Regions from separate parts of the Actinomadura sp. NPDC048394 genome, predicted to be linked through region 3. Evidence: riboswitches for the same ligand, from Rfam matches in the RefSeq annotation. Region 3 holds a riboswitch; each other region holds the start of a gene.

Region 1 (7,064 bases), on a different contig from region 3:
CACGATGACGTCCGAGTGGGAGGGCTGCGGGCCCGGCTGCGCCGGCTACTACAGCCTCACCGTGGACAAGGCCGTGAAGATCTCCGACAGCGGCGAGTACGTGCACAGCGCGCCGTGGTCGGTGGGCGACCAGGGCCACGACAACGTCAGCCACGGCTGCATCAACGTCAGCCCGTCCGACGCCGCGTGGTTCTACAAACTCGCCCAGCGCGGCGACGTCGTCACGGTGACCGGCACCAGCCGTCCGCTCGCCCCGGACAACGGCTGGGGCTTCTGGCAGATGGGCTGGAGCAACTGGGTGAAGGGCAGCGCGCTGAAGCGGTCGGTCTCCACGGCCCCGCACGTCGACGCGGCGACCCTCTCCGCCCAGTCCGCCAACGGCGCCGCCCAGAAGCCGCGCGCCAGCCATAACTGATCCCCGGGGGGCGCCCCCCTGGAACCCCCGTCACAGTGTTGGCCCAGGGGGGCGACCCCCTGGAACCCCCGTCACGACGAACAAGGCGTTTCACGCTCCGCCGGCGCTCCGCGTGAAACGCCTTGTTCGTCGTCGGGCAGGCCCGCTGCGCTCGCTGCACTCGCTCCGCGTGCCTGCCCGCGACCGGTGGCTGAGCTTCAACCTGCCAGGGCCGGGCTTGTCGGGGTTGCTGCCCGGGGGTTAGTGGAGCGGGGGCGGAATGGGCACGTGGTGCATCTTGGACCAGTTGCGGGCCATGGCGATGCGGTCGGGGCCGGACGGGTGGGTCATCCACAGCAGGTACTCGGCCCGGTTCGGGTCGGGGTCGTCGATGTTGCGGACGGACAGCTCGTGCTGCATCGCCACGAAGGTGGACGGGTCGCGGGTGAGGTCGAGGGCGTGCGCGTCGGCGCGGGCCTCGATGCGGCGGCTCACGAGGTTCTGCACGGGGCCGGCGAGCTGCGTCCCGGCGGCGACCAGGGCGAGGACCAGCGCGATGGTGCGGGGGTCGGCGGGGCCGGTGCTCCGGGCGTCGCGGGCGGCGGGCACGTCCGGGTCGACGCCGGCGCGGCGCAGCAGCCGCGGCGACGTCGTCAGCAGGTAGAGCAGGCACAGGGCGCCCGCGACGCCGAGCGCGCCGACGAGGGTGCCCCACAGCACGTCGTCGTGCTTGGCGTGGCCGAGCTCGTGCCCGACGATCGACTCGATCTGCGGGCGCGGGGACTTCAGCAGCGTGTCGTACAGGACGATGCGGCGGGTCGAGCCGAACCCGGACACGTAGGCGTTCAGCGAGGTCGTCCGGCGGGACGCGTCGGCGACGAGGACGTCCTTGACCGGCACGCCGTCGCGTTTCGCCATGGCGAGCAGGTCGGTGCGCAGCTGCCCGGCGGGCAGCGAGTGGAACTTGTTGAACACCGGCTCGACCACGACCGGGTAGATGAACGACACCGCGACGACGAGCACGAACCCGCCGGCGGCGGCGCCCGTCCACCAGTAGCGAGGGAAGCGGCGGACGACCGCGTACAGCAGGAGCAGCGCGATCGTGTAGATGACCCAGGTGACGCCGAGGGACTTGAGCTGGTCGACGGCCCACGCGGGCCAGCTCTGGGTGGACAGCCCGTAGCGGCGCAGGACCGACTCGCTCCAGATGTCGAACGGGAGGCCGATGACGCGCAGCAGCGTGGTGAGCGCGACGGCCGCGGTGATGACGCGCAGGGGGCGGCGGCGGACGCGCGCGGTCGTCCAGCCGATGAAGCGGGAGCCGAGCGGGGTGAAGCCGAGGACGAGGATCACGGCGAGCCCGACGAGGAGCCCCGAGTAGGCGGGCGGGTTGATCGCGCCGTCGAACGCCTTGGCGCGGGCGATCTCGCGCGGGGTGAAGTCGAGGGACGGGTCGGCGCGAACGTGCCCGCCGGGGACGTGGCCGGGCAGCGGGTTCCACGGGGTGGTGAGGGCGAGGACGGCGGCGACACCGGCGAACAGCACGGCGGCCGCGACGGCGGCGGCGCGGCGCGGACCCCGCGTCCCGCCGGCGGCCGCGGGGGCGTCCGGGCCGGGGGCCGGGCCGTCCGGGCGGCCGGGGGGTTCGGCTACCGACGGCTCGCCGCCGTCTCCCTCGCTCATGTGAGCTCCTTCTTCAGGTGGTCGCGCCACAGCGCGACGAAGCGGTCCCGGGTGAGGCCGAGCACGGAGCGCAGCGCGGCGGCCTCGGAGCCCCGCCCGGCGGCCCGGTACAGCCGGACGAGCGTCGCCTCACCGTACCGGCCGGCGACCATCCGGCAGGCGAGCCAGGCCTCCTGGTAGGCCTGGGAGAGGTGGTCGGAGGAGCCGGCGAAGTCGGCGGCGGACGGCAGCGCGGACGGGACCCGGCCCGCCTTCACCTCGCGGCGCAGCTCGCTGGCGGCCGACTTCACGCTCACCTTCGCGTGCTTGTAGCCGACGTAGTCCGCGAAGCCCTCGATCAGCCACAGCGGGGTGGTGCGGTCGGTGGCGCCGCCGGTCGCGACGTGGGTGAGCTCGTGGGTGAGCACGACGGTGCGGCCGAGCTCGTTGAGCCGGCCGAAGGTGCCGGGGGAGACGATGACGCGGTCCTCGCCGCGGCCGCCGCCGGCGGACGGCGCGACGGTCGCGAGCGCGGCGATCTGGCCGAGGCTCTCGTCCGGCCCGGCGAGGGCGGCGGCGAGCCGCTCGTCGGCGGGCACCAGCGCGACGGCCCGCTGCGCCCAGCCCTTGCCGACGACGCCGGTGACGACCGGGACGGCCGCGTCGAGGCGCTTCGCGATGCCCTCCAGTTCGCCGCCGTCGCCGATGACGAGGCTGGCGCGGCCCCGGACGACGCTGAGCGGCCCGGCGTCCCAGATCTCGGCGTCGTCGTGGTAGCCGAGGGCGGAGCCGTCGCCGACGACCGTCCAGGCGCCGGAGCGGGGTGCGAAGGTGAGGTGGCGGGCGCGGGCGACGTCGCCGCGGTCGAAGCCGCGCAGCCGGTACCGGGTCTCCACGCGGACGACGGCGGCGCCGCCCTCCGCGTTCGCCGACTCGGTGCCCGCGAAACGCTCCGTCCAGCCGTCGAGGGGGAGCTTGCGGAGGTTGTCGTAGAGCCGGGCCTGGGCGTCCTGGAACGCGGGGGGCGCCGAGGCGACCGTGGCGAGGAACGCGGTCCGGTCGCCGGTCGCGACGGCGCGGGTCCGGTTCGCGAGGACGGTGCGGGCGGTGTCCGGGTCGAACGGCGCGGAGGGACGGGCGGTCCGGGCCGCGGCCCGGGAGCCGCCGGACCGGGCGCCGAGGACCCCGGCGCCGCCGGCGGCCAGCAGCGCGGCGCCGCCCGCGCCCAGCGCGAGCGCCCTGCGCCGCGTCATGGCGGCGGGCCACGCCAGCGGGCCGCGTGGAGGGACGGCACCGCCCCGCCGGGATCCGGGGGCGTCTCGTCCCTCGTCCTCGGCGGGGCCGTCCTGCGGTGGGCCGTCCTCCATGCGCGCGATCCTATTGAGCCTTCCGTGGATGCCGGGCCATCGGCGCCGTGTCGCCGTCCTGCGTCACGAGGCGTAGTCGGGGTAGCCGTAGCCGACCACGCTGTCGGTCGAACGCTCCTTGACCTGGACGGAGTTCCCGGTGTTGCCCTCGACGGTCTGGATCGTGCCGTCGCCCTCGTCCTTTATGACCATGCCGACGTGCTGGATGTCGTCGTTGGACTTGCCGCCGCTCCAGGAGAAGAAGACGATCGCGCCGGGCTTCGGGGTGTCGCCCCAGCGGCCGTTGTCCTGGAACCACTGGGCGTGCGCGACGGTCCAGGCGTCGCTGCCGATCTGGTCGGTGAAGCCGAGCTTGTCGCCGACCCAGGAGATGAACATGTCGCACCATTCGGCGTCGCTGTACTCCTGGACGGACCCGCCGTCGCGGGCGACGGTCTCCTTGGCGCGCTCGGTGCCCTCGTACCAGTCGCCGAACTTGGTGTCGCCGTTGCCGTCGGGGCTCGCGCCGACCTGGGAGCGGGCGAGCTCGATGGCGGCCTCGGCGGTGGGACGGGACTTCTTGGAACGTTCCTTCGGAGCGGCGGCCTTCGGCGCGCTCTTCGGCGCGCCCTTCGCGGCCTGCCGGGGGACGCTCACGGCCGGCGCCCGGTCCCGGGCGGCCTGCTGCTGCGGCGCGCGGGCGATGGCCAGGTCGGCCGAGGCGGCCGGCTTGGCGGGCTCGGGGCCGCCGAACGGGAGGACCGACGCCTGCGCGGTCGCCACGGCGGTGCCGAGGACGGCGGCGCCGACGAGCACGCCGCCGGTGGTGCGCCAGGCGACGGTGCGTCCGCTCTTGCGGTGCCGGCCACCCGCGGGGGCCGCGGGGACGGCTCCGGCGGGGGCCTCGGTGACGACCTGGGCGGTGATCACCCTGGTGGCGGGGACGGTCCCGGGCGCGGGGGGCGCCCCGGGAGCGGGGGTCCGGCGGACGGGGGTGACGGGAGTCGTGCTGCGGGTGGGGCTTGCCTTGCGGTGCTTGCCTGCCACGGGGGGATCTCCTTGGCTTCCATTCCGCCTACCGGGTTAGCTGACGGGTTCGGGCGTGGAAGCCGCCCTACGGCCTGCGGGCAGGCCGATTCACCCCGACGGGACATGGGTGGGTCCCCGGCTCCGTCACCGGCCTCGCGGGCACGGCACGGACTCGGCGGTGGCGCGCCCGGGGGCGGGCACGCCGGTTCGGTTGGGGGTCCTCTCGGGAGGGGGCGCCGCTGCGGCGCCCGCGGAGAGGTGAAGAAAGGGGGCGGGCGCGGCCGTGCGCTCAGCGGACGGCCGCGCCCGAGAGATTGATGCCGTTCGGCTAGGAGGCCCGTACGGGCCCGTCATCCGGCCGCGGCGGGGCGTTCTGCTGAGGGTAGGTGGACAGGGTTCACTCCTTCTTCCAGACGCCTACCGGGTTAGCTGTCGGGTTCGGGCGTGGAAGTGGCCCTACGGCGGCTCTCACCGGTCGTGCCGGCAGAGACGCGCCGATTCACCCCGGTACCGGAATGTCCGTCCGGAACTGCTCCGGACTCCGGTGAAGGTGGGTCCCCGGTTCCGCGCCGGGCGGCGCGGATTCGGCGCTGCCGCTGCGATCCTGAGGGCTTCATGGGGCCCGTGCGCGGGACCCTGTGTCCCGCGTGCGAAAGAGCGGCGCTGATGTTGTGATGGCGGCGGCCCCTTGTCCGGGGGACCGCCCGGGGCCGGAGCCCTGTGTGGACCAGCGTGGCGCGCTCTCAGCGCCATGCACGCTGTCGGCGTGCGCACGGTGGGCCGGGCCGGCCGGGTCTCGGAGGAGACCGGTGCGGCACGCTCTCCCGGTGCCGCGGGGCGACGCGTGGATCGTGCCGCCCTGGGGGACGACGCGTGGGGCGCGCCGCCCGGTCCGCGGCCACCGGAGTGCGCCGCGGGGGGCCGCGGCGTCTGGAGGGCGCCGCGTGACCAGTGCGCCTGGAGGGCGCCTGGGTGGTGACAAGGTACCAAAGCCCCAACAGAAGGCAAGCCCCCCCAAAATCAACAACGGACCAGGTCAGCCCTGGTCCGTTGTCGCCGCGGGGTGCGAACGGCCCCGCGCGGGGGGCCGTTCACATGATCGTCAGGGACGCCCCGCGCCGTAGAAGTTCGAGGTGTAGTAGCCCGAGAGCGAGCTGATCTTCACCACGTCGCCGGTGTGCGGGGCGTGGATGAACTTCCCGCCGCCGACGTACATGCCGACGTGCGAGAGCCCGCTGAAGAACACCAGGTCACCGGGCTGCAGGTCGCTCTGCGACACGTGCTTGACGGCCGCCCACTGCGAGTTGGTGGTGCGGGTGATGTTGACGCCCGCGGCCTCCCAGGCGCGCATCGTCAGGCCGGAGCAGTCGTAGGAGCCCGGGCCGGTCGCGCCGTAGGAGTACGGCTTGCCGAGCTGCGCGTAGGCGAAGTCGAGCGCCTTCTTGGCCGAGCCGCTGGCCGGGCCGTTGTAGGTGCCGCCGATGCCGCCCGAACCGCCGCTGGAGGTGCCGCCGCCGGTCTGCTGGACGAGCTTCTTGGCCTCCGTGACCTTCTTGTCGAGGTCCTTCTTGGCCTTGGCGAGCTCGTCGTGCTTGGTCTTGACGTCGTTGTAGGCGCTCTGCGCCTGCGCCTGCTCGCGGCGCAGCCGCTGCGCCGTCGCCAGGAACTGGGTCAGCTGGGAGCTGCGCTGCTCGGAGAGCTGCGTGAAGACCGCGGCCTGGTCCAGGACGGCCTGCGGGTCGCCGCTGCCGACGAACCCGGTGACGTCCGTGGAGTCGCCGTTCTTGTAGGCGTCCGCGGCCATCTGCGCGATCGCCGAGCGCTGCTTGTCGAAGGAGGCCTGCTCCTCCGCCGACGCCTTCTTGGCGGCGGCCAGCTTCTTCTGGGCGACCTTCAGCTTCTCGGTGTTCTGGTTGTACTGCTCGACCTTCTTGTCCATCAGCTCGTTGAGCTGGTCGAGCTTCTTCTGCGCCTGCGCGTGCGTGGGCTTCGGCTTGGCGTTCGCCACCACGGGCGGAAGCGCGAAGGTCGCGGTCGCCGTCAAGCATGCGGCGACCGCCAGGCGGCGGGTGACCCCTATCCCCGTCGAGCCGGCTCTCCGGTCGCGCGAGCGCGCTGGTTCCCCGATGAGATCGTTGGTCACGGTCCGATTCGCCCCTCTCGTCCACTACGTCAGCGGACGACATTAGCGATGGGCCACAACCGTCACAACTAATTCGTCACTATCTGATTGACTTCAACACCATTTGCCCACATTCCGTGATGGCAAGATCACGGAGCGCATGATCAAGCCGGTAGAATGCGGAGAATCTCACGAAATGTCGGAGTCTGGCGGGGTCATGACCGGCCCAGCCGCCGCAGCAGCAGCGTCGACGGGCAGGGCCGCGCGTTCGCGCGCCGCGCCGCGTCCGCCACCTCCCGGTCGGAGGACACCACCACCACCGCCCGGCCGTCCGGCTCCGCCCGCACCAGCTCGCCGATCAGCTCGTCGGCCGTCTGCCCCGGCCGGCTGAACAGCACCCGCACCCCGCGCGGCGCGGAGATCGCCACCGGCGCGTCCAGCTCCGCGCCGTCGAACACGCACGTCACCTCCGCGCGCGTCTGCGCCGCGAGCCCGCCGAGCCCCGACAGCA
Region 2 (7,064 bases), on a different contig from region 3:
GAGGAGGCCGTCCAGACGATGTTCTCGCGCCGGGAGCCGGTGGAGGCCGAGCACCGGGTGATCGGCAAGGACGGCGCGCCGCGGCATCTGTGGGTGTTCGCCGAGCCGGTGCTGGACGACTCCGGGCTGCCGGTGTCGATCAACATCGTCTCGCAGGACATCACGCGGCGCCGCGGGGTGGAGCGGGCGCTGGCGGAGACGCGCCGGCAGATGCTCAAGCAGCAGGCGCGGACGGCCCAGGAGCGCAAGGTGGCGGTGACGCTGCGCCGGGCGATCCTGCCGGACGAGGGCGAGGTCGAGCGGCTGCCGGGGCTGCGGGTGGCGATCCGCGCGCTGGCGGCGGAGAGCACGGCGCGGATCGGCGGGGACTGGTTCGCCACCCGGGCGATGCCGGACGGGCGGGCGCTGTTCGCGATCGGGGACGCGGCGGGGCACGGCCTCCCGGCGGCGGCGTCGATGGCGCGCAGCCGGAACGGGCTGCTCGGCCTGTCGTGCACGGGGGAGTCGGCGGGGCAGCTGGTGGGCTGGCTGAACGAGCTGGTCGGCAGCATGGACCCGCCGGCGACGGGCACCGCGATCGTGGGCCATTACCGGCCGGACCGGCGGGTCATGGAGTGGACGTGCGCCGGGCATCTGCCGCCGATCCTGGTGCGGGACGGGCACGCCGAGCCGCTGGAGGTCTATCGCGATCCGATGCTCGGCGCGCTGCCGGATTGGGAGTACACGACGATCTCCACGGAACTGCGGCCGGGGGATCTGCTGTTCCTTTACACCGATGGCCTGGTGGAGCGCCGGGACACCGATCTCGACGAGCGGATCGAGCGGCTCACCGGAATTCTGCGGGAGTCGTCGGCGGGGCCGGAACTGGCGCTGGACGAGGTCCTCGCGCGGATGGAGCACGACCGGGCGGCCGACGACACCACGATGTTCGCCCTGCACGTGGAGTGATCATCGGCAGGTCAGGACCGCTCTGAGCTGGAGTGATGTAGGACACACGGGCGTGTGTCCGGTGCCGCCCGTGTGATCTGCGCCGCCGTGCGCGCCCGCCGCGGTGAAGGGCGGCGGAGCCGGGCGCCTTTTGATCATTTTACCTTTCCCGGGTCGCGGTGCCGTGCGGGGAATCCCCTATGCCGTAAGGGTTCGCGGCGGTCCGGAGAAAGATCGGGAAGGGGTGGCGGCCGGAGGCGGTTGAAGCGGGGTTGGAACGGCGTTGAGCAGGCAAAAGATCCTTTTGCGGCTGGTTTGCTTTTCCGCAGGAGGTTGGTACCTTCTTGCACGAATCACGCAGCGCGTTCCATGCGTTGCACGCCGGCCGCTTCCATGCGCGGCCGAGGGTCGCTGAGCGGAATCCGCACGCGACGCGCGCCACACGATGCGCGCCCCCTCGAGATCAGTCGCTGAGATACATCCGAATATCCGGCACCGCGACCCGCGGTGCGAGGCCGAGTCCGTCCAGGTCCATCCGACCGGACGGAGCCGGGGACCCAAGGTTCCAGGGGTGAATCGGCGCGTCCGCGCGCCGTAGGGCTCTTCCATGCCCGAATCCGTCAGCTAACCCGGTAGGCGTCATGGGAGACAAGGAGATTCCCTGCATGACCGGTCGTTTCGATCGTCTTACCAAGAGCATCGCCCCCCGACTGAGCGCGCTGCGCCTCACCGGCGCCGCCCCCCGCGCCGCGCTCGCCCGCATGAGCCCCGAGGACCGGGCCGTGGGCGTCGCCGTGGCGGGTGTGATGGCCGGGGCGGTCGGACTCGCGATCTTCAACCCCCTGACCGGGGACACCGCGTCCGCCGAGACCCCCGCGCAGGCCGCCGCCGCGGCGCACCGCGAGAGCGCCGCGACGGGCACGTCCGAGCACACCGGGACCGAGCGCGCCGGGACCGAGCGCGCCGCCCGCAAGGCGTCCCGCACGGTCGCCGCGTCCACCGTGATCAAGCTGGCGAAGTCGCAGCTCGGCGAGGGGGAGAGCCGCAACGGCTCGACCAAGTACGCCGACTGGTACGCCTCCACCCGGCACGCCGCGGTGACCGCCCGGCGCGACGGCGGGACCGTCGGCGACTACCGGGGCGCCGAGTGGTGCGACATGTTCGTGTCGTGGCTCAGCGCGCAGACGGGCGTGAAGAACATGGGCTGGGACGCCTACACCGTCCAGCACGCCTCGTGGTTCGAGAAGACCGGCCGCTGGGGCGACATCGCCAAGCCCGGCGCGGTCGTGTTCTTCGACTGGCAGAACGGGTCCAGCGGCGGGATCGACGGCATCGACCACGTCGGCCTCGTCGTCAAGGACAACGGCAACGGAACGATCACCACGATCGAGGGCAACACCGACAACGCCGTCAAGGAGAAGGTCCGCGACAAGTCCGAAGTCGTGGGTTACGGATACCCCGACTACGCCAAGTCCTGATCATCCGTCCCGCTCGGGATGATCAATTCCTGCGGATCAGAGGCGCCCGGTCCCGAACCGGGCGCCTTTGGCGTTCCCGGGGTGGTCTGCCGTGACCTGTCGGGTAATGCTAAGCATTGACAGCTTTTGATCTGGGTTGGCCCTCGCCGCCTCCTTGATGGAAAGGAATCCCTGGCACGCCGGAGTAGCGGAAGGGGATGCCCATGCGGGTGCGCCCGGATGTGAGCGTGGTGGTGATCGCCTACAACGACGCCGCCCGGCTGCCGCGGGCGGTCGCCTCGTCCCTGGCGCAGTCGCTGGGCGGTGTCGAGACCGTGATCGTCGACGACGCGAGCACCGACGGCACCGGCGAGGCCGCCGACCGGCTCGCCGCGGCGCATCCCGGCCGGGTCCGCGCGCTGCACCTGCCGGTCAACTCCGGAGGCTGCGGCCGCCCGCGCAACGTCGGCGTCGAGCGGTCGGACGGCCGGTACGTGATGTTCCTCGACAGCGACGACCTGCTGGACCGGCACGCCTGCCTCAACCTGCTCTCCGCCGCGCAGGAGACCGGCGCCGACCTGGTCTCCGGGCTCTGCGACCGGGTCTTCCTGGACGTGCCGAAGGGCTCGAAGGACCGCGTCCGGCCCTGGTACCCGTGGCTCTACCAGCGCAGCGCCGTGTACGGGTCGCTGGAGGAGAACCCCGACCTGCTCTACGACACCCTGTCGACGAACAAGCTCTACCGCCGGGGGTTCCTCGAGGACGGCGCGCTGCGCTTCGTCGAACGGCTGCACTACGAGGACCTGCTGTTCAGCGCGGAGGCGTACATGGCCGCCGCGCGCACGGCCCTGATCCCGCACCGGGTCTACAACTGGCTGGTCCGGGACCGGCAGGTGATGCCGTCGATCTCCAACCGCCGTGACGAGCTGGCCAACTTCGCCGACCGGCTGGAGATCCACCGGCGCATCGACATGCTGTTCGAGCTGCGCGGCGCGGACGGGCTGAAGCGCGCGAAGGACGCCAAGTTCGTCAACCACGACCTGCTGCTGTACCTGCGCGAGCTGCGGGACCGCGACCCGGTGCACCGGGCCCGGTTCCTGGACCTCGCGGCCGGCTACCTGGCCGGGCTGGACCCGGTGGTGTTCGAGACGGCCAACCCGCTCGCCGCGATCGCCGCGTTCCTGGTCAAGGAGGGCGACCGGGACGGGGCGCTGGCGGCCGCCGAGTACCTGCCGGGCGGGCGGTCGGACCTGCGGGCCCGGCTGGCGGAGCGGGACGGCCGGATCTTCTGGGGCGGCGGCCCGCCGCGCGGGGACCTCGGCCGCCGCGTCCTGGACGTCACCGACTTCGGCTTCCACATGTGCCCGCTCACGGAGCTGCGGCCGGCCGCCGTCGTGACCCGGCTGGAGATGCGCGGCGGCCGCGCCCGCATGGCCGGGCACGTGCTGAACCCGCTCGACCGGATCCCGCGCGGCGCTTCGCTGTCGGCCTCCCTGGAGTTCCGCGACCGGCGGCGCGACGCCCGCCGCGCCCGGGTGCCCGCCGAGATCGTCCACGAGGGCGGCCGGCTGGAGTGGCGCGCCGAGTTCGACCCGCGCGCCCGCGTCCGGCCGATCGGGTTCGTCGACCCGGTGTGGGACGTGCGGCTGCGCGTGAAGGTGGACGGCGAGGAGATCGTCACCCGGCCGGGCGAGTCCGCCGGAACGGGCGCCGCGGGCGGGCCTGACCTGCGCGGCGTCGGGCTGCCCGTCCGGCCGAGGCTGACGCGTCTCGCGGGCGACGTGCTCCGGTCGTACGTCACCGAGGGCGGCCACCTGGCGTTCGCCCTCGCGACCGACGACCCGCGGACGCGGCGCGCCGCCACCGCGGTCGCCCGGGTCGCGGGAAGCCCGCCGGCGCGGACGGGCTGGCGGCGCGCGCGGCGGCTGGAGCGCTCCATGCGCCGCACGCTGGCGTCCGGCAGGACGAAGGCCGCGGTGTTCAACCGGGTCCTGACCCGGCTTCCGGTCCGCAGGGGCCTCGCGGTGTTCGAGAGCCATCTCGGGCTGCACTACTCCGACAACCCGAAGTACATCTACCGCGAGCTGCGCCGCTCGGACCGCCCGGTCGAGGCGGTGTGGTCGTACGCGTCGTCGGCGAAGGGCTTCCCGTCCGACGCGAAGCTGGTGAAGCGGGGCTCGTGGCGCTACCACCTCGCGCTCGCGCGGGCCGAGTTCTGGATCGACAACCAGGGCTATCCGGAGGGCCTGTGCAAGCGCCCCGAGACCACGTACATCCAGACCTGGCACGGGTCGGCGTACAAGCTGATGGGGCTCGACCAGCCGCTGATGAAGAGCGGGCCCGCGTCCGACCGGACGAAGCTCGCGCGGATGGTCGACCGCTTCGACTGCTTCCTCATCCGCTCCGGGCACGACGCGGACACCCTCGCCAAGGGGCTCGGCGTCCGGGCGGAGCTGCTGCCCGCCGGGTACCCGCGCAACGACCCGCTGGTCAACGGCGTGGACGGGGACCCGGAACTGGCCGCCGAGGTCGCCGCCCTGCGCCGCTCGCTCCGGCTGGACGACGGGCGCCGCGCCGTCCTCTACGCGCCGACCTTCAAGACGGGGCCGAAGGGCAGGCCGGTGAAGCTGATGGAACCGCCCGTGGACCCGGCGCGGTTCGCCCGCGAGCTCGGGGACGAGATCGTCCTGCTCGTCCGCCCGCACTACCTGTGCCGGGCGAACCTGCCGCCGTCGGCGGCGCGGGCCATGCGGGACGTCGGGGACGTCGCGGACGCGACCCTGCTGCTCCTGCTCGCCGACGCGCTCGTCACCGACCACTCGTCGATCATGTTCGACTACGCGCTGCTGGACCGGCCGATCGTGCTGCACCTGCCGGCGGACGGCGAGCACGACACCGGCTACTTCGACCTGGAGGAGCACGCGCCCGGCCCGGTCACCCGGACCGAGGACGAGCTGGTCGCCGCGCTCGCGGACCTGGACGCCGCCGGGTCCGCGCACGCGGCGCGGCGCCGCGCGTTCGCCGCGCGGTTCGGGGAGCACGACCGCGGCACCGCCGCGCGCACCGTCGTGGACCGTTACTTCGGAGAAAGGAGCGCCCATGGTTCCCACCGGAACCGCTGAGCACGCACCGCGCGACGTCTTCATCGTCTGCAACAACGTCGACGAGATGGGGGGCCTGCAGCGCTGGGCGCACCACATGGCGCGGATGCTGGCCGAGCGCGGCGACCGCGTCACGCTCGTCGGGATCGTCCGCGGGCCGGACCGGCACAACCACGGCCGCGACGGCTCGTACAGGGTGGAGGTCCTGCACGACACGTGGCGTCCGCCGGTGCTGGAGTGGCGGCCCGAGCGGCTGCGGGACCGGGTGAACGCGGCGGCGCGCGGGCGCGACGTGTGGCGGTCGGCCGTGCAGCGGCGCGGCGCCGCCCGCCTGACCCGGATGTTCGCGGCGGCCCGTCCGGGCGCCGTGGTGATCGTGCCGCAGGTGTGGGCGATGGAGTGGGTCCGGCGGGCCGGCACCTCCGGGCTGCGGGTGATCGGCATGAGCCACGAGTCGTACAAGGCGAGCCGCAAGTCGACCCGGTACCAGCGGGTGAAGCGGCACTTCGCGCACGTCGACCGGTTCCTCACCTTGACGCCGGAGGACGCGGACGCGTGGGCGAGGGACGGCATGACGAACGCCGACCACATCCCGAACGCGCTGCACGTCACCCCGGCCGTCTACCCGACGCTCAACCTGCCCGCGGTCGCCTGCGTGGGGCGGCTGTCCTACGAGAAGGGCGTGGACCTGCTGCTGGAGGCGTGGGAGCGGGTGCACGGGCGCCATCCGGAGTGGCGGCTGCACGTCTACGGCACCGGGCCGGACGAGGACGCGCTGCGCGAGCAGGCGGCCGCCGCCGGGCTGACCGGGTCGGTCGAGTTCCGGGGCGTCGTCGCCGACGTCGAGGAGGCGATGGTCGAGGCGTCGGTGTTCGCGCTGCCGTCCCGCGCGGAGGGGGTGCCGATGTCGGTGATGGAGGCGATGGCGTACGGGCTGCCGACGGTGGCGTTCGACTGCGCGCCGGGCGTTCGGATGCTGCTCGGCGAGCGGGGCGAGGAGACGGGCGGGCTGCTCGTGCGGCCGGGGGACACGGCCGCGTTCGCCGAGGCGCTGGAACGGCTGATCGAGGACCAGGAGCTGTGCTGCCAGCTCGGCGCCGAAGCCCGCGCGTCGGTGCAGCGCTTCCAGCCGGAGACGGTGCTGGCCCGCTGGGACCGGCTGTTCGACCTGCTGCACCGCGACCTCCCCGCGGTGCGGGAGCGCGCCGCGGGCGAGCGGTCCGCGGTGCCCGCGCCGGGGCTCGGGCAGCCCGCCGTACGGGCGGGCGAGGTGGAACCGGCCCTGGAGGCCGATTCTTTCTAACAACTGTTTGGTAGAGTGCCGGGCGTGAACGAGAACGAGTCCCCGGCGGACCGGGCGTTCCGCGCCGAGGTCCGCGGCTGGCTGGAGGCCAACCTGTCGGGCGAGTTCGCGCACGCGCGCGGGCTCGGCGGGCCCGGCCGCGAGCACGAGGCGTTCGAGGAGCGGCTGGCCTGGGAGCGGCACATGGCCGCCGCGGGCTGGACATGCGTGGGCTGGCCCGAGGAGCACGGCGGCCGCGGCGCCACCGTCCGGCAGCAGGTGATCTTCAACGAGGAG
Region 3 (7,064 bases):
ATCTTCGAGGAGCTGATCGAGCACACCCTCGTCCAGCCGACGTTCGTCATGGACTATCCGCTGGAGACCTCGCCGCTGACCCGCCAGCACCGGCGCGAGCCGCTGCTGACCGAGAAGTGGGACCTGATCGGGTTCGGCACCGAGCTCGGCACCGCCTACTCCGAGCTGGTCGACCCGGTCGAGCAGCGCCGCCGGCTGACCGAGCAGTCGCTGCTCGCGGCGGGCGGCGACCCCGAGGCGATGCAGCTGGACGAGGACTTCCTGCGCGCGCTGGAGTACGCGATGCCGCCGACCGGCGGGATGGGCGCCGGCATCGACCGGATGATCATGGCGTTCACCGGCAAGGGCATCCGCGACACGATCCTGTTCCCGCTGGTCAAGCCCGAGTAGCGCAGGGGAGCGGCCTGCCGGTCACCCGATCCGGACCGGCAGGTCGCGCAGCCCGCGCAGCACCAGGTTGTCCCGGTACGCCAGGTCGCCGTCGTCGGCGGCGAGGGTGACGTCGCGCTCGAACAGCTTCTGCAGCGCGATCTGCCCCTCCAGCCGCGCCAGCGGCGCGCCGAGGCAGAAGTGGATGCCGTGCCCGAACGACAGGTGGCGCGGCGCGTCCCGTCCCTCGGCGTAGCGCAGCAGGTCGAGACGGTCCGGATCGGCGAACACCGACGGGTCGCGGTTCGCGGCGCCCGTCAGCAGCAGGACGAGCCGTCCCCGCTCGATCAGGGTGCCGCCCAGCTCGACGTCCTCCAGCGCGGCCCGCAGCGTCAGCTGCACGGGCGGGTCGTAGCGGAGCAGCTCCTCCACGGCCGCCGCGACGTTCTCCGGACGGTCCCGGAACAGCGCGAGCTGCTCCGGATGCCGCAGCAGCGCCAGCGCGCCGTTCCCGACCAGGTTGACGGTCGTCTCGTGGCCCGCGACGAGCAGCAGCACGCACGTCGCGAGCAGCTCCTCCTCCGACAGGACGTCGCCGCCGTCCGAGACGCCCACGAGCGCGCTCAGCAGGTCGTCGCGCGGGTCCGCGCGGCGCGCGGCGGCCAGCTCGCGGAAGTAGGCGGCGAACTCGGCGCGGGCCTCGTCGCGCAGCGCGATCTCCGCTTCGGGCAGCAGGAAGTCGGGGTCGAGACCGCGGGCGAGGGCGTCCGACCAGCCCTTGAACAGGTCGCGGTCGCGCGGCGGCACGCCCAGCATCTCGCTGATCACGATGACGGGCAGCGGGTACGCCAGCGCTGCGATCAGGTCGGTCTCGCCGGACGCGCCGTCCAGCAGCTCGTCCACCAGCTCCTCGACGCGCGGCCGCAGCCGCTCGATCAGCCGAGGCGTGAACGCCTTGCTGACGAGCCGGCGCAGCCGCGTGTGGTCGGGAGGGTCCATCGTCAGGAACGACCGGTTCCGCTGCGGCGCGTCCCGCCACAGGCCGCCGTTCTCGGGGCGGTGCCCGAACCGCGGGTCCCGCAGCGCCTGCTCGCACAGCTCGTAGGACGTGCTGACCCACAGGCCCACCGCGGTCTGCTGCAGCCTCCCGGCCGCCGCGAGGCCCCGGTAGTGCGCGTAGGGGTCGGCGTGGAAGGCGGGGTCGGACGGGTCGAACCCGAGGATCGACGCCGCTTCCACGTCCGGCGCGGCCGGTTCCCTGGTGTCCTCCATAGGCCAAGTCACGCGGATCTAAGACAGCATGTCAATAGTGCGAAGGCCCGGAATGACGGAGATCGGCGGCGGCCGTCAGGCGGACTCGCGCACCACCAGCTCCGGCGTGAGGACGACCTGCCGGTGCTGGTGCGACCGGCCCTCCCGGATCTCGGCCATCGCCAGCTCCGCGGCCTCCCAGCCGAGCGCCCGGCGCGGCTGCTTGATCGTGGTCAGCGGCACCGCGGCGCTCGCGGCCAGCTCGATGTCGTCGTAGCCGACCACCGCGATGTCGTCCGGGATCCGCGCGCCGAGCCGCGTCAGCTCGTTGATCAGCCCGATGGCGAGCAGGTCGTTCGCGCAGAACACGCCGTCCGGCCGCGGATCCATGTCCATGATGCGCCGCGCCGCCCGCCGGCCCTCGGTGGGGCTCAGCGCGTCCTGCACGAGCACCGGCGGCTTCCCGACGCCCGCCTCCACGAGCGTCCGGGCCGCGCCGTCGCGGCGCTCGACGCAGGGCTGCGGCTCCGGCGCGCCGGTGACGAACGCGATCCGCTCCCGGCCGAGGCCGAGCAGGTGCGCCGCCGCCAGCTCCCCGCCGGCGACGTGGTCGACATGGACGGTGCACGCGTCGGAGACGTCCCGGTCCATCAGGACGACGCTCAGCCCGGCCGCGCGCAGCCGCTTGATGCCCGCCCGGTCCAGCCCGACCGGGACGATCAGCGCGCCCGCGGCGCGCTGGTCCTCCAGGAGTTCCAGCGACCGGGCCTCCTTGGCGGCCGAATGGTCGCTCGACAGCCAGAGGGCGTCGTGGCCCGCCTCGTTCAGCGCCTCCTCGGCGCCGCGCACGACGTCGGCCGCGTACGGGTTGGCGAGGTCCTCGACGACGACGCCGAACGCGCGGCGCGGCTCGTCGCCGAACTCGCCCGCGGTGCGGTCGGGGCCCCTGCGGAGCCGCCGCGCCGACTCGTTGCGGACGAATCCGAGCTCCTCGATCGCCGCGCGGACACGGTCACGGGTAGCTTCGGCCACGAGGTCTGGCCGGTTTAGGACATTCGAAACGGTCCCAACCGAGACCCCGGCACGCCTCGCGACCTCGCGAATACTGGTCTGTGGCAAGTCGCTCCTCGTCCGCCCCGGTGGTGTTTTCCCAGGTAGTTGGGCTTTCCCGTGTCAATCCCCGAAAACCCGGTCACGCATTGCGACCATTCGGGCACAGATAGCACTTAACCAGCGCTTGACGGGCCGGATCCGGCCGCCTAGCGTTCCGAGCCGAAGCGTAGCTTGAAACGATTCACGATCTTCGTCCGCGGCGAGATCCGGTGAGTCCAAGAGGAAGGACGGGTTCGGAAGCGACGACCTAGACCCGCTCCTGACACGTGGCCAACGAGTGAATCGTCACCCGGAGTTCCCCCGCACGACCCCGCAATCGGCCCATCGGCCACCTCCGGCCAAGCTCGCGAGACGGAAAAGGAACCCAAACCGATGATCTAAGTCCGGAAGGCTCCGGACCCGGCAACCCAACGCATGCAGTTCGAGGCCCAACCCGTGCCTGTGCAGCGGACGGCTGCATCCCCGCGGTCATCAACCACGGACGAGGGAGGACGGAGTGGAAACAGCCACACTCGATTTCGGGCTGAGCGACGAGGAGATCAGGTTGCTCGCCCAGATCGCCAGCGGTGTCACCGCTGATGTGGCGGCGCGCAAGCTGGAACTGAGCGCACGGACCTTGCGCCGCAGGTTGCGGAACATCTGCGACCGGCTGGAGGTCAACACCCCTATCGAGGCCGTGGTGTGGGCGGCCAGAAGGCAGCTCATCTAGCGCGACCCGACGACGCCCGTCAGGGGACGGCGGGCGTCATCACCCGGAAACCAGCCCGACCGGAAGCACGTCCAGCGATGCGAACTCGTCCGACCCCGCAGCGGCGGCGCACCACCCCTGGCAGGTAGGTCCCTGCAAGGCGAAAGCGCCGCCGCGGACGTAGTTCATATCGCTCTATAGCCGTGCGCCCGGCGCCCCGATCGGAGTGCGTCGTCTACGCGACGCGGACCACGCCGGCGATGGGGCGGCCGGAAAGGGACGCGATGCGGACGACGTCGCCCGTGTGCGGGGCGTGGATCATCTTGCCGCCGCCGACGTACATCCCCATGTGGTGCAGGTCGGAGTAGAAGAAGATCAGGTCGCCCGGCTGCATCTGGCTCTCCGGGACGTGGGTCCCGGCGTTCCACTGGCTGCCGGTGTAGTGCGGCAGGTTGATGCCGACCTGCTTGTAGGCCCACATCGTCAGCCCCGAGCAGTCGAACGTGCTCGGACCGGCGGCGCCCCACACGTACGGGCTGCCGAGCTTGCTCATCGCGTACCGCAGCGCCTGCGCGGCCTTGCCGTCGCCGATGACGGGCAGCTTCGCCAGCAGGGTCGGGTCCTTCTTGACGGCCTTGCCGCGGACCTTCTCGTAGGCCGAGGTGACCTTCTTCTTCTGCGCGGTGAGCTGAACCTTCAGCTGGGTGACCTGCTGGGCGCGCTCCTCGGCGGACTTGCGCGCGCGCTGGGCGGACTGCATCGCCTGCATGAGCCCGAGGACCTGCGTGCTGTCCTGCGTGGCGAAGTAGTTGAGCGTGGCGGCCCGGTCGAGGACGACCTGCGGGTCCTGCGCGGAGATGAACGAGACCGTGGGGTCGGTGCCGCCCTGCATGTAGCTCGTGGCGGCCAGGCTGCCGACCTTCTCCCGCAGCCCCTCCAGGGACTTCTGCTGGCGCGCGGCGTTGCCGGCGGCGACCTTGGCCGCCCGCTGCGACTGCTCCAGCTTCACCTTCAGGCCGTTGTACTGCTCGGTCAGCTTCTCCAGCTGGTCCGCCAGCTTGAACGCCTGGTCCTTCAGCTCCTTGGCCGACGGGTCGGGGTCGGCGTGCGCCATCGGGAGCGAATGCGGGACCACCACGTGGGGCGTGATGGAAAGGGCGACGAGCGCGCCGGCGATCGTGAGCGCCCGGACACGGAAGCGAGCCGTCCGCACCAAATCTCCTCTCCTCGTCCGCCTACCGAGTTAGCTGACGGGTTCGGGCCGGAGCAGCCCGTCCGCTGGGCGCGCGGATCCCTCCGCGCGGCTGCGGATTCACCCCAGACGGCATCGGCTCGGGGTGATGCCCCCGAACGCTCCGAAAGTGGGTCCCCGGCTCCGCGGGGCGCCGGCTGCGGCCCGTGGACTCGGCGGTCCGGCCTCCGCCTCGCGGAAGGCCGACGTCAGAGCGGGACACTAACGGAACCGCCATTGGATGCCAACCAGAACATGCGAATTCGCAGGTCGTGGCGGACGGTACGGGGTGAAGCGCCGGTTGTGGACCGCCCTGGCCGCCGCTGGAGGACGGCCCCCGGCCGCCGGTGGCCGCGCCCCGGGCGGCCTCCCGACCTGCGCGGGCACGGCCGCCGGTGGCCGTGGGTGTGCGGGGCGTTCGGTAATCTCGCCTGTTTGTGGAAGTCGTGATCAGGCGTGCCCGCACCGCCGACGTTCAGGGGATCCGCAGGCTGGTCGATCTGTACGCCGGGTCGGGGCGACGCCTGCTCAAGAAGTCGACGGTGAAGCTGTACGAGGACGTGCAGGAGTTCTGGGTCGCCGAGGACGTCCAGGGCGCCCTGCCGGGGGAGCCCGGGCCCATCGTGGCCTGCGGGGCGCTCCACGTGATGTGGGAGGACCTGGCGGAGGTCCGGTCGGTCGCCGTCGACAAGGGGTACGGCGGGCGCGGGATCGGGCACCGCATCGTCGCCCGGCTCCTGGAGACCGCGCGGGAACTCGGCGTCCGGCGGGTTTTCTGCCTTACCTTCGAAGTGGAGTTCTTCGCACGGCACGGCTTCCAGCAGATCCTCGGTACTCCGGTGGCGCCAGAGGTGTACGAGGAACTCCTCCGCTCTTACGACGACGGCGTGGCAGAGTTCTTGGACCTCGACAGGGTCAAGCCCAATACGTTGGGCAACACACGGATGTTGCTTCGCCTGGAGGACTGACCCCACATGAGCGATTCCCCCAACCGCGGGCGGCCCTATCAGCCGTCGCAGGGGCAGGGTTCGTACGGACCGCCGCCCCCCTACCAGGGTCCCCCGCAAAGGCAGCAGCCCGGGCGGCAAGGTCAGGCTCAGCCGCCCGCCCAGCAGTGGCAGCAGCAGCCACAGCAGCAGCAATGGCAGCAGCAACCGCAATGGCAGCAACAGCAACAGCCGCAACAGCAGTGGCAGGAACCCCAGCAGGACCAGTGGGGGCAGCCCTCGTACGAGTCCTATGAGCCCGCCTACGACCAGTACGGCGGTTCCCAGGGCGGTGACATGCCGCTGGCGCCGATCCTGCGGCGTGCTGGGGCCCGCATCATCGACAACGCGCTCGTGGCGGCCTTCGGCTTCGCGCTCGTCCTTCCCATCACGGTCGGCGCGTTCGGGCTCGGGAAGCCCGGCAGCAAGACCGAGGACGACGGCGGCATCTGGAACTGGCCCATCATCTTCACGCTGTTCGCCGTCCTGTCGGTCCTGCCTTTCATCTATGAGGCCGTACAGCTGTCCATGTGGGGCCGGACGTTCGGCAAGCGCTTCATGGGCATCGGCGTCGTCCAGGCGCGTCCGGCGGGGAACCAGCTGACGACGACGCAGGCCGTATGGCGGGCCGCCATCACCCACGTGGGCTACCAGATCGGCGTCTTCTTCTTCCTCGTCCTCGCCGTGATGGTGTGGCAGTACTTCGCCTACGGGATGCTGCTGGTCTGGGCGGGTGCGCTCATGGCGTACCTGTGGGCCATCTGGGACCAGCCCCTGCACCAGGCCCTGCACGACCGCTTCGCCGACACCCTCGTCATCGACGAGCGCGCCGGATACGGCGAGTACGCCGAGTACGCGGAGTAGGGCCGCGATGGCGACTCCGCGAACACCCGCGCAGGGGTCGGACGAACCGTCCGGGACCGATCACGGCATCCCGGACGGTGAGCCTCTGCCGCACGAGGACCCGGAGCCGGGCTCGGCGCTCGCGGAGCCCGGGCAGCGCCTCCTGGCGCGCATCGTCGACACCCTCATCGTCGGCCTGCCCGTCATCATCGTGGTGAAGGAATTCGTGTCCGGCCACCGGCTGGACGTCATCGCACCGCCGGCCGTAGCGGGCTGCATGCTCCTGTACGAGGCCGTCCAGCTCGCGCTGTGGGGGCAGACCCTCGGCAAGCGCTTCGCGGGGATCCAGGTCGTCCCGGACCCGTCCGGCCCTGAGGGCGCCGCCACGGACGCGGAGCGGGCCGGCGCCCCGGAAACCCCCGGTGGCGCGGCCGAGGGCCGGTACGGCCGCCCAAGCGTCCCGCGGGCCGTCCTGCGCGCCGCCGTGTACTCCGTGCCGATCGCGCTGCGGCCCGTCCACATTCTCGGTCTTCTGGCGAGCCTGTTCTGGGTGGCGAACGCCGGGTTCATATACGAGGGGACG
Region 4 (7,064 bases), on a different contig from region 3:
CGTCGGAGCGGGAGTTCTCCCCGACGATCATGCCCTCGTACACCTCGGTGGTCGGCCCGACGAAGAACGTGCCGCGCTCCTGCAGGTTCGTGATCGCGTACGCGGTCGCGGCGCCGGACCGGTCGGCGACCAGCGAGCCGGACGGCCGGGTGCGCAGCTCGCCGAACCAGGGCTCGTAGCCCTCGAACACGTGGTGCGCCATGCCGGTGCCGCGGGTCTCGGTCATGAACTCGGTGCGGAACCCGATCAGGCCGCGCGCCGGGACCAGGAACTCCATCCGGATCCAGCCGGTGCCGTGGTTCGTCATGTGCTCCATGCGGCCCTTGCGGACCGCCATCAGCTGCGTGACCGCGCCGAGGTGCTCCTCGGGGATGTCGACGGTGAGCCGCTCGACCGGCTCGTGCTTCTTCCCGTCGATCTCCTTGGCGACCACCTGCGGCTTGCCGACGGTCAGCTCGTAGCCCTCCCGGCGCATGTTCTCGACCAGGATCGCGAGGGCCAGCTCGCCGCGGCCCTGCACCTCCCAGGCGTCCGGGCGCTCGGTCGGCAGCACCCTGATCGACACGTTGCCGACCAGCTCCCGGTCGAGGCGGTCCTTGACCATCCGGGCGGTGACCTTGGTGCCCTTCTCCCGGCCCGCCATCGGGCCGGTGTTGGTGCCGATCGTCATGGAGATCGCCGGCTCGTCCACCGTGATCAGCGGCAGCGGGCGCGGGTCGTCGGGGTCGGCGATGGTGTCGCCGATCATGATCTCCGGTATGCCGGCGATCGCGATGATGTCGCCCGGGCCCGCCTCGTCGGCGGGCTTGCGGGTCAGCGCCTCGGTCATCAGCAGCTCGGTGATCTTCACCTTCTCGATGCTGCCGTCGTGCCGGCACCACGCGACCTGCTGGCCCTTCTTGATCGTCCCGGCGTGCACCCGGCACAGCGCGATCCGGCCCAGGTAGCTGGACGCGTCCAGGTTCGTCACGTGCGCCTGCAGCGGCGCGTCCGGGTCGAACGACGGCGCCGGGATCGTCTCGGTGATGACCTTGAACAGCGGCTCCAGGTCCTCGCTGTCGGGCATGGCGCCGTCGGCGGGCTTGTCCAGCGACGCGCGGCCCGCGCGGCCCGAGGCGTACACGATCGGGAAGTCGATCTGGTCCTCGGCGGCGTCGAGGTCCATGAACAGCTCGTACGTCTCGTCCACGACCTCGTCGATGCGGGCGTCGGGCCGGTCGGTCTTGTTCACGACGAGGATCACCGGCAGCTTCGCCTCGAGCGCCTTGCGCAGCACGAACCGGGTCTGCGGCAGCGGCCCCTCGCTGGCGTCCACCAGCAGGACGACGCCGTCCACCATGGACAGGCCGCGCTCGACCTCGCCGCCGAAGTCGGCGTGGCCGGGCGTGTCGATGATGTTGATCGTCAGGCCGTTGTGCCGGACGGCCGTGTTCTTCGCGAGAATGGTGATGCCCTTCTCGCGCTCCAGGTCGTTGGAGTCCATGACGCGGTCGTCGACGTCCTGGTTCTCGCGGAAGGCACCGGACTGCCAGAGCATGGCGTCGACCAGCGTCGTCTTGCCGTGGTCGACATGGGCGACGATCGCGACGTTCCGGAGGTCGTCGCGCGTGGAGATGGGCATGCGGGCTCGCCTTGCGTGAGAGTTCGGGAGTCGCCGCAGACGCGCGGCTGCCACCATTCTACTTGGCGCTCGGCACCGCCCGCTCAGAGCCGCCCGTTCCCCGCCGCACGGCCCCCTCGTCCCCTGCCTCACACCGGCCCCGATTGGCCATCTTTGCCCATCCTTTGTAATCTTCCCGAGATCCGGTCGTCCGGAGCCCCACCCCCCGGGGCTGCGATCGGACCGCCGAATCCCCCGCGGCACCCACCCGCGGGCGAACCGGGGACCCATCCCCCTGGGGTGAATCGACGCACGTCGTAGGGCGACTCCTGGCCCGAACCCGTCAGCTAACCCGGTAGGCGAGCGAGGAGAGGAGAGCACCGGCTTGGCACCGGACCCCCGTTCCCGGCGGCGCGTCGCGCCGGCCGCGACCACCGCCGCAGTGCTGATCATCGGCCTCGGCACCACCGCGCCCGTCGCCGCGCACGCCGCGACCCCCTTCGGCCCCGCCGCCGCTCCGCAGGCGTCCGGCACGCCCAGCCCCCTCCCCACCACGGAGAAGGGGCTGAAGCAGAGCCTCAAGGAGCTGAACGACGAGGCCGAGACGCTGACCGAGCAGTTCAACAAGACCCGCGTCGACCTCGGCCGCGCCGTCAAGGCCGAGAAGTCCGCCACCGCGTACGCGCAGCGGCTGCTCCAGCAGACCGAGCCCGCCCGCCAGCGGCTCGCGCAGCTCGCCGCCGCCAACTACATGAGCGGCGGGCCCGACGCGATCTTCAGCTCCGGCGGCAGCGCCGACAGCCTCTCCGACTCGGCTTACCTCCAGCAGAACCAGGCCACCACCGTCCTCGCGCTGCAGAAGCAGGTCGACCAGGCCGAGGCCGCGCAGCGCGCCGCGCAGGAGCGCACCGAGCAGGTCAAGCAGGCCCAGGCCAAGGTGGTGGCCGCCCGCAAGGCCGCCAAGGCCAAGGTGAGCGAGGTCATGAAGCGCCTCGACAAGCTCACCACCACCCACACCACCGACCCCAAGTCGGGCCTCACCGCCACGATCAAGGGCTCGGACCTGCCCGCGAAGATGGCCCGCAAGGCCCTCACCAAGCTCGGCAGCCCGTACGTCTGGGGCGCCGCCGGCCCGAGCTCCTTCGACTGCTCCGGCCTCGTCGTGTGGGCGTACGCCCAGGTCGGCAAGCCCGGCCTGCCGCACTACACCGGCGATCTCTACCAGCTCGGCACCAAGGTGGACCGCTCCTCGCTGCGCGCCGGCGACCTGGTCTACTTCGGCAGCAACCTCCACCACATGGGCATCTACGTCGGCGACGGCAAGTTCCTGCAGGCCCCCCAGACGGGCGACGTGGTGAAGATCTCCAAGCTCTCCACCCGCTCCGACTACGCGGGCGCGAACCGGATCTCCTAGCCCCCGCCGGCGCGGGATCCCCGCGCCGGGAGGGCCGCCGTCAGCGGAGGTCGGCTTCCAGCTCGGCGATGACGGGACGGTCGCCGGGGAGCCACGCGACGTCGTACAGGTCGTCGCGGGCGAGCCAGCGCAGGGCCAGGTGTTCCAGGGCCCGCGGCTCGCCCTCGACGATCTCGGCGGTCCAGACGCGCAGCAGCGCGCGCTCGCTCAGCCGCCAGTCGCCGCCGACGCGGCGGACCGGGCGGATCTTGATCGCGAGCTCCTCGTGGCACTCGCGGACCACGGCGTCCTCGTCGGACTCGCCCGGGTCCACCTTGCCGCCCGGCAGCTCCCAGCCACCGGCCATGTGCGGCGGCTCGGCCCGCTGCGCGGCGAGCAGCCGCCCGTCCCGGATGATCGCGGCGCCCACGACGACCAGATCGGCGATGGTGACCAGCCCCTTCCAGAGTCCCTATCCGTCTGAGACGGCCGCCCGGGGCCGGACGGTTCCGGCGCGGACCGTCTCGACCTGACGGGTCGCCTCCTCGACGATCCTCTCAAGGTGGTCGCCGTGGGCGCCGCGCCAGTACACCTGGCCGCAGCCGGCGCACCGGCCGTAGACGTCGTAGCTGCGGCGGGTGCCGGCCTCCAGGTCGCGCTCGATCTCCTCCTTGTCGACGGGGACGAGGACGCCGTTGCAGGCGGTGCAGCGCGTCCAGGGGCTGAGGACGGGCGCGAAGCGGTCCAGGAGGTCGCGGAGCTGGTCGTCGGGCCGGGACCCGCGGACGTAGGCGCCGAACCAGAGCGCGCGGCGGCGCAGCAGCCCGCGGTCCTGGGTGAGCAGGACGCGGCGCTCGGCGTTCGCCTGGACGACCAGGGACGGGTCGTCCATGTCGTTGTGGTAGGCGGTGTCGAGGCCGAGCAGCCGCATCCGGCGCGCGAGCGTGCCCAGGTGGACGTCGAGGAGGAAGCGCGGCGCGTCCTGACCCGGCTCCAGCGGGACGGGCTGGGGGCGGGAGACGGGCTCCACCTCCACCTCGTCGCCGGCCGCGGGGCGGGCGGACGGCTCCACGGTCTCGCCGCGGACGGCCAGCCGGCCGATCTCGGGGAGCGGGACTCCGAGCGACTCCACGATGTGCCCGAGCGTGGACGTCCCGTCCCACGGCACCCGGCTCACCGGTTCGCGGCGGGTGGCGGGCAGGAACATCAGCAGGTCGTCGGCGATGCGGACGCGTATCTCGGACTCCACGCCGCCAGCATGCCACGCGCCTGCGACGATCCCCGCCCGATTATTCGCCGGTGATGCGGGCCGCCGCGCCCCGCAGCGTGTCCAGCAGGGACGGGACGTCGTGGCCCCGCAGCACTCCCCCGCGCTTGATCACCCGGCCGCCGACCAGGACCGTGTCGACGTGCCGCGTCTCGGCGGACAGGACGACGGCCGCGATCGGGTCGTGCGCCGCCGCCATGCCGAGGGTGTCGGTGCGCAGGACGATCAGGTCGGCCTGCTTGCCGGGGGTGAGGGACCCGGTGACGCCGGCGAGCCCGGCCGTCTCGGCGCCGCCGAGGGTCGCGGCGCGGAGGGCCTCGGCGGTGGTGAACCAGGCGCCGTCGCCGTCCGGGCGGGCGCGTTCGAGGAAGTACGCCGCGCGCATGACGCCGAACATGTCGCCGGGCCCGCTGGCGACGGTGTCGCAGCCGAGGCCGGTGGGGACGCCCGCGGCGTGCGAGCGGCCGGTGGCCGGGTCGCCGATGCCGAGCGCCGCCTCCACGCCGGGGGTGGCGGAGACGGTGCCGCCGTTGGCGGCGATCCTCTTGAAGTCGTCGCCGGTGTAGAAGTTGGCGTGCACGTACATGGCGGGATGGCCGATCAGGCCGTTGTCCTCGAGGAACGCCAGTCCGCGCGCCGCGCTCTCGGCGCCGTGTCCGCCCATGTGGACGGTGACCGGCAGATCGAGGTCGCGGGCCAGCCGCCATTCGGCGAGCGCGCGTTCCTCACCGGCGATTTCTGAGCCGAGCGCCGCCATCCACATCGAGATGTTCCCGGGCGGCGCGTCGAAGTACTCGCGGCGGACCCGGGTCGTCTCGGCGGCGAGCGCGGTGAGGTCGTCGCCACCGCCGTAGCAGTAGCCGAACACGGCGCGGATGCCGGACGCGCGGAGCGCCGCGATGTCGGCGTCGGTGTGGTCGGGGCTGAACATGATGTGCGACCAGTCGACGACGGTCGTGATGCCGGAGTCGAGGCATTCCAGCGCGCCGGCGAGGGTGCCGCTGTACACGTCGTCGGGCCGGTAGCGGGGCGCCAGCTCGCCGAGGACGCGCTGCAGGTAGACGGGCAGCGTGCTGTCGGGGAGGGTGGCGCGGATCGCGGTCTGCCAGGTGTGCCGGTGCGTGTCGACGAAGCCGGGCATCACGATGCGGCCCGCCGCGTCCAGGATCTCGGCGCCCGCGGGCGGGACGAGGTCGGGGCCGACGGCGGCGATCCGGCCGTCCTCGACGAGGACGTCCGCGCGTCCGAGGACCCTGGGCGCGGGCGCCGTGTCGATGACCGTGCCGTTGCGGAGGAGAAGCGATGTCATGCCGTAAAGCTTAGAAAGAAGCTTTTCAGAAAGGAATACCGCGACCGGTATCCTCGGCTTGTGCGCGATGACGACGGCGGCCGCCGTGACGAGGTGGACGAGCTGGCCGCGGCCTGGCGGCGGGACGGCCTCGGCGAGGACGTCATCGCGATGCTGGAGGTCAGCAAGCGCGCGGCGCGGATCGGGGCGCTCGTTCAGCAAGCGCTGCGCGGGGAGCTGGCCGACCTCGGGCTCACCTACGCCGAGTTCGAGGTGCTGACGGTGCTGAACCGGGCCGGGAAGCCGTACCGGCTGAGGCCGAGCGAGCTGACCCGGTCGGCGTTCCTCACCTCCGGCGGCACGAGCAACGTGCTGCAGCGGCTGCAGAAGGCGGGCTACGTCGAGCGGGAGGCCAACACCGGCGATGCCCGCAGTAGGTTCGTCCAGCTCACGCCGGAAGGCCTGCGGGTCACGGCGCTGGCCTTGGACGCCTCGGCGCGCGCACACAGGGAGGCGATGGCCGGGGTACCGGCGGAGGCGGTCCGCGACGCCGCCGACGCGCTGCGCGACATCCTGCTCGTGATCGGCAAGCGGCGGTTCCGGTGACCAATCGCCCGATCCGTGCCGAATCACCGGTGACGCGCTCGGCAACTTCCCCTGAATTGACGGGATCGACCGTGACGCGGCGAACCGTCCGGGCGACACTCGCCCCATGACGACCCCCCGCCACCGGCTCCGCCGCGCGCTCCTGCCGGCCGTCCTGCTCGTCGCAGGGCTCACCGGCCCCGCGGCGCACGCCGCCACCGCCACCGCACCCGCTCCCGCCCCGTCCACCGCCGCCGTCGCCGTCGCCGACATCTGCGAGTCGACGCTCCCGTCGCAGGCCGACGACACGATCGCCCTGATCGACAAGGGCGGCCCGTTCCCGTACCCGCAGGACGGCACCGTCTTCCAGAACCGCGAAGGCCTGCTGCCGCAGGAACCCCAGGGCTACTACCACGAGTACACGGTGAAGACGCCGGGCAGCTCGACGCGCGGCGCCCGCCGCATCATCACGTCCGACGACCTCGGCCACGACGGGATGTACTGGACGCCCGACCACTACAGCACGTTCTACGACATCGACTTCGGCTGCTGAGCCCGCCGATCCGGCACCGGACGCCCCGGCCGCCCGCCGGGGCGTCCCCGGTCAGCCGCCCGGCTGCTGCTGCGCGGCCAGCTCCGCGACCTTGCCCTTGAGCTTCGGGCTGGCCAGCGGGCGCGTCACGCCCACCCAGTCGGGCCGCTTGTAGGTCTTCACGCCGATCGCGGGCACGCACGACGAGCAGCTCGCCACGATCATCTTGCCCTTGCCGATGACCATCCCGACATGGCCGGGATTGTCCGCCGACGTGCCCGGCCCGGAGTTGAAGAACACCAGGTCGCCGGGCTGCTCCTTGCCCTTGGCGATCTTCAGCCCGAACGGCCACTGCTCGAACGTGGTGCGCGGGATGCCGAGCCCCGCCGCCCGGTACGC

The links. A riboswitch is a leader RNA that binds a small molecule or an ion and turns the genes downstream of it on or off. The one in region 3 is predicted to bind cyclic di-AMP.
Region 1: linked by a shared signal. The riboswitch ahead of AB0C78_RS15165 (CHAP domain-containing protein) and the one ahead of AB0C78_RS20055 (NlpC/P60 family protein) in region 3 are both predicted to bind cyclic di-AMP.
Region 2: linked by a shared signal. The riboswitch ahead of AB0C78_RS17210 (CHAP domain-containing protein) and the one ahead of AB0C78_RS20055 (NlpC/P60 family protein) in region 3 are both predicted to bind cyclic di-AMP.
Region 4: linked by a shared signal. The riboswitch ahead of AB0C78_RS46535 (C40 family peptidase) and the one ahead of AB0C78_RS20055 (NlpC/P60 family protein) in region 3 are both predicted to bind cyclic di-AMP.

What each region holds. Positions count from the first base shown of each region.
Region 1 covers NZ_JBEZJL010000018.1:85,686-92,749, reverse strand. Annotated here, with positions in the region: gene AB0C78_RS15180 (Ig-like domain-containing protein) at 1-415, shown strand, start outside; gene AB0C78_RS15175 (M48 family metallopeptidase) at 656-2,077, opposite strand; gene AB0C78_RS15170 (hypothetical protein) at 2,074-3,423, opposite strand; gene AB0C78_RS15165 (CHAP domain-containing protein) at 3,487-4,449, opposite strand; cyclic di-AMP (ydaO/yuaA leader) riboswitch at 4,461-4,599, opposite strand; cyclic di-AMP (ydaO/yuaA leader) riboswitch at 4,831-5,031, opposite strand; gene AB0C78_RS15160 (C40 family peptidase) at 5,534-6,475, opposite strand; gene AB0C78_RS15155 (NYN domain-containing protein) at 6,769-7,064, opposite strand, start outside.
Region 2 covers NZ_JBEZJL010000021.1:66,132-73,195, reverse strand. Annotated here, with positions in the region: gene AB0C78_RS17215 (SpoIIE family protein phosphatase) at 1-948, shown strand, start outside; cyclic di-AMP (ydaO/yuaA leader) riboswitch at 1,431-1,582, shown strand; gene AB0C78_RS17210 (CHAP domain-containing protein) at 1,593-2,405, shown strand; gene AB0C78_RS17205 (CDP-glycerol glycerophosphotransferase family protein) at 2,609-5,506, shown strand; gene AB0C78_RS17200 (glycosyltransferase) at 5,484-6,788, shown strand; gene AB0C78_RS17195 (acyl-CoA dehydrogenase family protein) at 6,813-7,064, shown strand, end outside.
Region 3 covers NZ_JBEZJL010000025.1:97,890-104,953, forward strand. Annotated here, with positions in the region: gene lysX (bifunctional lysylphosphatidylglycerol synthetase/lysine--tRNA ligase LysX) at 1-390, shown strand, start outside; gene AB0C78_RS20040 (cytochrome P450) at 412-1,641, opposite strand; gene AB0C78_RS20045 (LacI family DNA-binding transcriptional regulator) at 1,717-2,739, opposite strand; gene AB0C78_RS20050 (LuxR C-terminal-related transcriptional regulator) at 3,230-3,442, shown strand; gene AB0C78_RS20055 (NlpC/P60 family protein) at 3,657-4,634, opposite strand; cyclic di-AMP (ydaO/yuaA leader) riboswitch at 4,638-4,828, opposite strand; gene AB0C78_RS20060 (amino-acid N-acetyltransferase) at 5,084-5,620, shown strand; gene AB0C78_RS20065 (RDD family protein) at 5,627-6,502, shown strand; gene AB0C78_RS20070 (RDD family protein) at 6,510-7,064, shown strand, end outside.
Region 4 covers NZ_JBEZJL010000112.1:349-7,412, forward strand. Annotated here, with positions in the region: gene typA (translational GTPase TypA) at 1-1,621, opposite strand, end outside; cyclic di-AMP (ydaO/yuaA leader) riboswitch at 1,835-1,978, shown strand; gene AB0C78_RS46535 (C40 family peptidase) at 1,986-3,014, shown strand; gene AB0C78_RS46540 ((deoxy)nucleoside triphosphate pyrophosphohydrolase) at 3,055-3,423, opposite strand; gene AB0C78_RS46545 (Mut7-C RNAse domain-containing protein) at 3,466-4,242, opposite strand; gene AB0C78_RS46550 (amidohydrolase family protein) at 4,283-5,569, opposite strand; gene AB0C78_RS46555 (MarR family transcriptional regulator) at 5,630-6,154, shown strand; gene AB0C78_RS46560 (ribonuclease domain-containing protein) at 6,261-6,686, shown strand; gene AB0C78_RS46565 (NlpC/P60 family protein) at 6,738-7,064, opposite strand, start outside.